Regions from separate parts of the Planococcus beijingensis genome, predicted to be linked through region 2. Evidence: riboswitches for the same ligand, from Rfam matches in the RefSeq annotation. Region 2 holds a riboswitch; the other holds the start of a gene.
The links. A riboswitch is a leader RNA that binds a small molecule or an ion and turns the genes downstream of it on or off. The one in region 2 is predicted to bind S-adenosylmethionine.
Positions count from the first base shown of each region.

Region 1: it holds a riboswitch for S-adenosylmethionine, as region 2 does, so the genes downstream of both, IRE19_RS02640 (methionine biosynthesis PLP-dependent protein) here and IRE19_RS00825 (O-acetylhomoserine aminocarboxypropyltransferase/cysteine synthase family protein) in region 2, are expected to answer to the same signal.

Region 1 is NZ_JADHDZ010000001.1:578,484-581,981, reverse strand. Features, by position in the region: gene IRE19_RS02655 (cobalamin B12-binding domain-containing protein) at 1-544, opposite strand, end outside; gene IRE19_RS02650 (hypothetical protein) at 561-914, opposite strand; gene IRE19_RS02645 (antibiotic biosynthesis monooxygenase family protein) at 911-1,216, opposite strand; SAM riboswitch class I at 1,511-1,614, shown strand; gene IRE19_RS02640 (methionine biosynthesis PLP-dependent protein) at 1,691-2,815, shown strand; gene metC (cystathionine beta-lyase) at 2,808-3,498, shown strand, end outside.
Region 2 is NZ_JADHDZ010000001.1:151,977-158,164, forward strand. Features, by position in the region: gene IRE19_RS00800 (M20 family metallopeptidase) at 1-110, opposite strand, end outside; gene IRE19_RS00805 (MetQ/NlpA family ABC transporter substrate-binding protein) at 134-967, opposite strand; gene IRE19_RS00810 (methionine ABC transporter permease) at 1,008-1,658, opposite strand; gene IRE19_RS00815 (methionine ABC transporter ATP-binding protein) at 1,648-2,679, opposite strand; SAM riboswitch class I at 2,815-2,929, opposite strand; gene IRE19_RS00820 (glycerol-3-phosphate acyltransferase) at 3,054-3,695, opposite strand; SAM riboswitch class I at 3,830-3,946, shown strand; gene IRE19_RS00825 (O-acetylhomoserine aminocarboxypropyltransferase/cysteine synthase family protein) at 4,047-5,339, shown strand; gene metX (homoserine O-acetyltransferase MetX) at 5,352-6,188, shown strand, end outside.

The DNA of each region.
Region 1 (3,498 bases), 430 kb from region 2:
TCGCCATGGCCACCGCCCGTCCTCCAAGGATGACTGATGGTTTGAAATCAAGCGCTCTGAAAGCTTCTGTGTATTTCTTCAATACAGGCAGACGGTATACCAAAGCCGCTGACAATGCGATGGCATCCGGTTTCCAGCGGTTAGCTGTTTCGATGGCGGCACCGAGCGGCAAATTCGGTCCGAGGTATCGAACTTCCCAACCGTTTTCTTTGAATAACGAAGCCACCATTTTCAAGCCGATATAATGGTCTTCCCCTTCAGGTCCGAGGACCATCACTTTCTTTTGCTCAGGAGTTTGTTCCCCTTTACGCATTTCTGTCACTGACACTACATAATCGCAAATAGCTGTTGCTAAATGCTCATCTGCCACTGTAATGATATTCTTTTCCCATAATTCCCCTATCCAATACATGGCAGGCGTCAATATATGCTGGTAAAGCTCATTTTTTGTATGGTTTTGCAAATAGGCTTGAACTGTATACAAAGCCTGCTTTTCATTGCCGGCCAAAAATAACTCGGCCAACTTTTTAGATTGATTATTCATGTCAGCCTCCTTTACTCTATGAATGTTTCAACACCGCAATGGCACTTTGCAAACAACCTGACATAAAGACTTCTTCCTCTTGTTCTGTATTCCCCGGAAGGATCTGCAGTAAGCGCTCAAAATTATCGATGATTAAGGCTCTTTCAACATTCCGGCTTGTCAAAACAGTTTCCAACCAAATGGCGTACTCAATAAATACCTGTTCATCCTTGAGGGAAAACGCAGTCTCCAAATGATCCAAGTGGTGATGGTTATCTTTTTCTGTATGCTCAAAACCGCGCTCTCCAAAACGCTCCCAAAGTGTCGGGTATGCAGCATATATGCTTTTTGCCGTTTCAGAAGCAATTTTATTTTTTACGTCGTTCTTCATTCTGCCACCACTTCGTACTGCCGAACAACAGGGATAATTCCCGCTAATTCCTGGTCCGGGTAATTTTTCTCGAGATCATGGATCTCCTTGAATTCCTGGCTTCTCACCCACGCCATATAAGATGCTTTCGTATGCCATTCCATATGGACCGTCAATTCATTTTTCTTTTTGGTGTTTTGGATCAATCTAAATAAATGAAAGCCTTCCGCCCGATCGACGCGGCGTGAACGCTTTTGGTAAATCCCGATAACTTCCTCGGTTTTTTCAGGCGGAACAACCACCGTCGAAGTGACAATATACATTTGCTTTCTCCTTTATACACAAAATTTCCTCCATAAATTATAACACTTCGATATGCGAATTAAAAGAATACCGCGGTTCTGTAGTGATGAGCCCTGATTCTTTAACTGGAAGCAAATTATTCTACTTACTGATGCGACATCCGATCTGACATGGATGTACAAGGCTCTATCTACTATTTCCGCTTACTGTTTTCTTTCTATTTTAACTATTTAAAATTCACCCTTGCTTTCCATGGTTAAATGATTTAAGATTAGAAACATCGTAATAGATACAACATAAACTTAATAAGATATTTCTTATCTAGAGAGACGGAGGGATTTGGCCCTGTGAAGTCTCAGCAACCAGTCTGACGAAGACACGGTGCTAATTCCAATAGGCTGCGCCTAAAAGATGAGAAGAATGCGTTTCTAGACAGGGGCTTTCTTCTTTCATTGAAGAAAAGCCCCTGTTTTATTGTTGGGAGGATGAGTGGAATGACAAAAAACAGCTTGGAAACTTTATTGGTTCAATTAGGCAATCGCAGCGATTCAACTACAGGAGCTGTGAATCCGCCCATATATTTATCGACGGCTTATGAACATGAAGGACTTGGCAAATCGACGGGCTATGATTACACACGAACCAAAAACCCGACACGCGCTGTCCTTGAAGAAGGCTTTGCGGAACTCGAAGGCGCCGATGCCGGATTTGCCTGCAGCTCGGGAATGGCGGCTATCCAATTGGTCTTGTCCCTCTTCCGTCCTGGCGACGAATTGTTGGTTCCGGAAGATATATATGGTGGAACATACCGCCTGCTTGACCACTTTACTTCCGCCTATAACATTCATCCCACCTATGCCGAATTTAAGAACGTTGAAGATACAGAAGAAAAAATAACATCGAATACACGGGCATTGTTCATTGAAACGCCGACCAATCCACTCATGCAGGAAATTGATCTTGTTGCCTATGCAGCTTTAGCGAAAAAGCATGACCTGCTGCTGATTGTCGACAACACGTTCTTGACCCCCTATCTCCAGCAGCCGATTGCACTCGGAGCGGATATAGTCATCCACAGCGCCACGAAGTACATCGGCGGCCACAACGATGTACTCGCTGGTTTGGTTGTCGCAAAAGGCGAAAGCATTTGTGAAAGGCTTTCAACATTCCATAACTCGGTCGGCGCCGTACTGTCGCCTTTCGATTCCTGGTTGTTGATACGCGGATTGAAGACTTTGCCATTACGCATGCGCCAACATGAAGCCAATGCCAAAACCATTGCGGAATTCCTGTTGCAGCAATCAGTTGTTTCTGATGTGCTCTACCCCGGAAAAGGTGGCATGTTATCCTTCCGCCTGCAGGACGAAGAATGGGTTGGCCCTTTTCTTGAAAACATTAAACTCATTACATTTGCCGAGAGTTTAGGCGGCGTCGAAAGCTTCATCACTTATCCGGCTACCCAAACCCATGCAGATATTCCATTTGAAGAACGTACCCGGCGCGGCGTTTGCAACCGGCTATTGCGCTTCTCAGTTGGCGTCGAACTCGCTGAAGATTTAATTGCCGATTTGACACAGGCATTTTCGAAATTGAAGAAGGAGGTTGTTGAATATGACTGATCGCATCGAAACCAAGTTTATTCATTCTACCGGAGTTGACCCATTAACCGGAGCTGTCAACGTACCGATTTATTTATCTTCCACATTCCATCAGAAAAGCCTGGATTCATTTGGCCCATTTGATTACAGCCGTTCCGGGAATCCGACACGTCTGGCATTAGAGGAAACCATCGCAAAATTGGAAGGCGGCAAGCGCGGCTTTGCCTTTTCTTCCGGGATGGCTGCTATCTCTTCCGCATTTATGCTCTTGTCTTCTGGCGACCATGTCCTGGTATCAGAAGATGTCTACGGCGGAACTTACCGCTTCATCACAGAAGTGCTGGATAAATTCAATATCGAATACACATTCGTCAACATGACCGATTTGAATGAAATGGCTAATGCCATTCAGCCGAATACAAAAGTCGTCTACTTGGAAACACCATCCAATCCGACTATGAATATTACGGATATCGAAATCGCAGCAAAACTGGCGAAAGCCAATGGCTGTCTGACATTCGTCGACAATACCTTCATGACGCCGCTCTATCAAAATCCGTTGGAACTTGGCGCAGACATCGTTCTTCACAGCGCAACAAAATTCCTTTCCGGGCACAGCGATGTGGTTGCAGGCCTTGCGGTTACAAAAGATGAAGAACTCGGCAATCGCCTAGGTTTTATTCAAAATACCTTCGGTTCGGTCT
Region 2 (6,188 bases):
TTGCCGATTTCCGGGTTTGCGTGGATCGCTTGGCTTGTTTCAATGTAAATCTCGCTCTTGGAATCGATGGACTGGGAAATGGATTGGGCTGCTTCCTTGATAAGTGTCATTGGAACTCCTCCTAAGTTAGGTTTTACTGGTAATCGACCAGTTCATCAACTGTCACGACAGTCGGAATCTGAGCGCCTTTTGTATGTTCGATGATGAAGTCAGCTGTGTCTTGTTCCTGATACAATTCAACGATTTTCAAATAAGCTTCATTATCGGCATCTTCCGCATTCGCGGCGATCAAGTTGATATAAGGGGTAGCTGTATCACTTTCACCGGCAATCGGATCTTCTGTCGGATTCAAGCCGGCATCAACTGCGACACCATTATTGATGACCGATCCTGCGACATCCGGCAAAGCACGAGGGGTATGGCCGGAAACCATCGGCATGATTTCAATGTTTTTCGGATTGTCGATGATATCTTCTGCTGTTCCGGTAAGGCCGGCATCTTCAGAAAGCGTGATCAACCCTGCTTCATCAAGCAGCAACAGGGCACGGCCCATGTTGGTGGCTTCGTTCGGCATTGCGATTTGGGAGCCTTCAGGAATTTCATCAATCGACTCATATTTATCGGAATACAGGCCCATCGGCGCAATTACCGTAGAACCGATCGGAACAATGTCGATATCGTGTTCTGTGACAAATTCATCAAAGTAAGAAATAGTCTGGAATGCATTCAAATCAAGTTCGCCTTCGGCAAGTGCCAGGTTCGGCGCGACATAATCAGAAAAGGTTTGAATCTCCAAATCGATTCCTTCTTTTTCTGCTTTGTCGGCAATGTAATCCCAGATAGTAGTATCGGAACCGCTGATGCCAAGTGTCACTTTCGTGTTTCCTTCCGAACTGCTTTCGTCTCCGCAAGCTGCCAAGACCAAAGCTGAAACTGCCAATAATGCGGATGCTGTAATTTTTTTCATGAGTAATTCCTCCAGTTTTTTTCTAGGTTGTTTTTATTTTTTAACTGCGTCTGACACTCCGTGATAATACATTCCCGAGCGATTGGACGCCTTGTACGAGTACGACCAAAATTGCGACGGTAATGAACATCACAAGCGTATCGAATCGTTGGTAACCGTAAGTGATCGCCAAGTCGCCAAGGCCTCCGCCTCCAATAGCGCCTGCCATTGCGGACGCTCCGATCAGGCCGACAATCGCAATGGTCAAAGCCAGAACCAGTGAACTCAAAGCTTCAGGAATGAGGAAGCGGAAAATGATCTGCATCGGCGTGGCGCCCATGGCCTGTGCTGCTTCAATTACTCCTTTATCGACTTCCAACAAGGAGTTTTCGATAAGCCGTGCAATATAAGGTCCTGCGTAAAAGACCAGTGGGACGATGGCGGCTGCAGTTCCGATGGACGTGCCGACGATCAGGCGTGTCAACGGAATGATGGCAACCATCAAAATGATGAATGGGACTGAGCGGAAAATATTGATGACGATATTCAATACTTTGGAAACCGGTTCATTTTCCAGCAGGTGTCCTTTGCGGGTGACCACCAGCAGGATGCCAAGCGGGAAGCCGATGAATAAGGAAAAACCGAATGCCGCGCCGGTCATGTAAATGGTTTCCCATAAAGCTTCTAAAATCTGATCGTAGTTAACGGACATAATCATTGACCTCCTCTATATCAATATTGCTTTTCCGGATAGAGGACAAAGCCAGTTGGATTTCGCTTGGTTCGCCGGCAAATTCGACAATCAAGTTGCCGTATGGAACGCCTTGCAACTCGGTGATGTTGCCGAACAGCACGTTCAAGTCAACTTTAAATTCACGCGAGACACGGGACATGAACGGTTGGCCGACGGAATTTCCAGTGAACTGCAGACGATAGATCGCGTTATCGCTTTGGGCATTGCGGATTTGCGCAAGCAGGGTTTCCGGAAGTTCGTCGTTCATGACGGAACGGACAAACCGTTGGGTGGTCGGCTGCTGCGGGTTTGAGAAAATGTCGAAGACGCTGCCTTGTTCGATCACTTTTCCTGCTTCAAGCACAGCCACTTTATCGCAAATTTCCCGGATAACTCCCATCTCATGAGTAATGAGCAGGATGGTGATGTTGTATTCTTTATTGATTTTGCGCAATAGGTCCAAAATCGACTTGGTCGTTTGGGGATCGAGCGCTGATGTTGCCTCATCGCATAACAGAACGGAAGGATTGGTCGCAAGTGCACGGGCAATGCCGATGCGTTGCTTTTGTCCACCTGACAGCTGGTCGGGGTATTTTTGTGCCTGATCGGCCAGTCCGACAAAGTCCAGCAGTTGCTTCACTTGTTCATCAATTTCATTTTTCGGTGTCTTAGCGAGCAGCAATGGCATCGCGACGTTATGGTAAACCGTTTTTGAACTCAACAGATTGAAATGCTGGAAAATCATGCCGATGTCCTTGCGGATGGTTCGGATTTCTTTGCTGGATAGAGTGGAAATATCTTTCCCTTGGATTAAGACGCGTCCTGCAGAAGGACGTTCAAGCAGGTTCACTGTGCGGATCAATGAACTCTTTCCGGCTCCGCTAAAGCCGATGACTCCGTAAATCTCGCCGGTTTCGACGGTCAAATCAATTCCGTTCAAGGCATGGATTTCTTGTTTCCCGGATTGGTAGGTCTTGGCGACGCCTTCGAATTGAATCATGGTGATTGAACCTCCTCATGCTGTAATGGATCTTATTAAATCGACGGTGTCTCACATTCTTCGGAGAAAATGGAAAAGGAGCCCTCTTTTTTCTCATCCATAAGAAAAAAGAGGGCTCCTGTTGAAACCATCTAATTCTCATCTTCCAAATGCTTTAGAGCATTTGCAGGAGTTGGCACAGTTTTTGCTTTTAAACAAATCTGCTGCCGAAACGTCTTAGGGCCTGTCCCTCGGTTTCTCTTGATAAGAAAGTGATGTATGCTATTCGATTCGTGGTTCTTACTTTATGGTGAAATAACAAAAAAGTCAAGGGAATTATTGATATTTATTTCACAATCTTTGAAATGAAGAAAATAATGAGTTTGGAACCGCTTTCAGACTGGATTTGTTGGTTTCTTTTTAAAAATGGAGGAAACTTTCTTCTCTTCTCCATTTTTTATTCGAATAATATTTTCGCTATGTTTCCATATGGCCATAGCAAATAAGGCACAAGCTGTCAGCAATGGCCATGGTCCGACGGCAGGACCAAAAGCGATAACAAAATAAACCGCGTAAAGGACCAGTACACCAATGACCAAATAATCCGTCGCAAGCGAAACACCGATGAGAAGTGCCAGGCCAACCAGCCCGAGCTTCCAGTCCAGTGCCAGCATGACACCGATCACCGAAGCCGTGCCTTTGCCGCCATTGAAGTTCATATAGAATGGGAAATTATGGCCGAATACGACACCGGCACCTATTATAAATAGAAAAGTCCAAATGATTTCGGGGGAAAAGGCACCCTTTTCCAGCAGAAAACGACAAGCTGCGACAGCGGCAAAGCCTTTAACAATGTCGATGAAAGCAACCAGCAAACCGTATTTCCAACCCAGCACGATGGCGGCATTGGAAGCACCGGAGTTTTTGACGCCTTCCTTTTTGACATTCACCCCAGATAAAAACTGTGCTGCTATGGAACCGTGCAAACAACCGATTCCATAGCCTGCGATAAACAACAGCAGAACCCATCCAAGCATATTCATTCCTCCTTCTATACTAGAAGATAACGTTTGGGAAGAAGCAAGGTTTCAAAATTTTTTGACTAATAGGGTTGACAAACCTTGTTAAAATTTTTATACTTCTCAACAAGACTAACAACCAAATCTAATAACTCTTATCAAGAGTGGCGGAGGGATAGGCCCTGTGATGCCCGGCAACCAACAGACGACCATGTCTGGAAAGGTGCTAATTCCTACAGAACCGAACGATAGGTTCTGACAGATGAGAGGAGGTAACTCCGTAATTTACGGCCCTCTTCTTAGCGAAGGGGGCTTTTTGCTGTTCTCTTCGGTGATCTTCATGAATAAAAAAATTAGGGGGAATAGAAAATGACAAACTTAAAACCAGAAACTTTATTGCTGCATGGCGGACAACAGGCGGATCCAACAACAGGATCGAGAGGGGTGCCGATCTACAAAACCACTTCTTATGTGTTTAAAGATACGCAGCATGCACAAGATCTTTTCGGTCTGAAAGACACCGGCAATATCTATTCACGCATCATGAATCCGACAGTTGATGTATTTGAACAGCGCGTGGCGTTATTGGAAGGCGGGACTGCTGCAGTCGCATTATCTTCAGGAATGGCGGCAATTGCGTTCTCCATTTTAAATATTGCTGAAGCAGGAGACGAAATCGTAGCGGACAGCAACCTGTATGGCGGCACTTATAATTTATTCGCCAATACGTTGCCGCGTTACGGCATTAAAACCATATTTGTTGATGCAACCAATCCTGAAAACTTTAGAGCGGCAATTACCGATAAGACAAAAGCGGTATTCGGAGAAATTATCGGCAACCCGAGCCTGAACGTTTTTGATGTAGAGAAAGTAGCGGCAATCGCCCATGAAAGCGGGCTTCCCTTATTGATTGACAATACATTTGCTTCACCATATGGCAGCAACCCGATCGAGTTCGGTGCTGATGTGGTCATTCATTCCGCTACAAAATGGATTGGAGGACACGGCACGACCATCGGCGGTGTTGCGGTGGATGCAGGAAAGTTCAATTGGGACAATCCACGTTTTCCAAATTACACACAACCGGATGAAAGTTATCACGGATTGCGTTTTGGCATCGATGTACCGGATGCTGCATTTGCGACAAAACTGCGTGTCCAGCTGCTTCGTGACTTCGGTCCTTCATTGAGCCCAGAAAGTGCACATGCCTTGCTCCAAGGACTGGAGACTTTGCACCTGCGTATTCCGAAACACAGCAGCAATGCTCAAATTGTTGCAGACTACTTGAAGCAGCACTCCCAAATCGAATGGGTCAACTTCCTTGGATTTGAAGATCATCCATCACATCAATTAGCTAAAAAATACTTAAAAAATGACGGTTTCGGATCGATTGTCAATTTCGGCATCAAAGGCGGACGGCAGGCGGGCCGCAAAGTAATCGACAGTGTGGCTCTCTGGTCCCATGTTGCGAACGTAGGAGATGCCAAGTCGTTGATCATCCATCCGGCTTCAACTACACATCAGCAGTTAAATGATGAAGAGCTGAAATCGTCGGGTGTAACGGAAGAATTGATCCGCTTATCGGTCGGTTTGGAAAATCCGGAAGATTTAATCGCCGATTTGGAGCAGGCCATTCAGGCCGCAGTTTTGGAAAACGTTTAAGGAGGGATTTGAATGGCGACAGTATCCATTGGCTCATTAACCCTGGATTCAACGAAGACGATAAATCATGTAGAGCTGGCATACGAACGTCATGGAGATGTAAATGCTCCAACTGTGCTGGTCTGCCATGCATTGACGGGCGATCAATATGCAATAGGATCCGAAGAAAACCCAGGATGGTGGGCAGGGTTAATCGGACCAGGCAAGCCGGTGGATACAGATGTTTTTCAAGTGATCACTTTTAACGTGTTGGGAGGCAGCCACGGATCGACAGGCCCACTGACCATTAATCCGGAAACGGGCCAACCATATCGTGCAGACTTTCCGACTCTGACGATACGTGATATGGTTCGCGCAGAATACTATGCATTGCAGAAATTGGGGATCAACCATCTTGCAGGAGTTTTGGGAGGTTCGCTTGGAGGCATGAAGGCCCTGGAATGGGGAAAACTGTACCCGGAATTTGTGGATGCAATTCTCCCCCTGGCCGTTACTCCCTACTACAGCGATTACGGTTTGGCTTTCAATCATATCGGCATTCAAGCCATAGAAAGCGACAGAGATTTTAATGGCGGAAATTATGAAAGCTCAGCTGACCTGAAAGGATTTCAAGTAGCCCGTATGGCTGGCATGGTCACATATCGCAGCGGGAATATGTTCAATCAGCGCTTTGGACGCAGCAAAGCCGGAGAAGAATTCAATGTGCAGTCTTATTTGAATTACCAAGGGAAGAAGTTGGCGGGGCGGTTTGATGCCAATAGCTACCTGTTGCTGCTGAAAGCAATGAACACACACGATATCGGAGAAACCATTCTTGATGTTCCGGTTTATGCTCTATCATTTACGCAT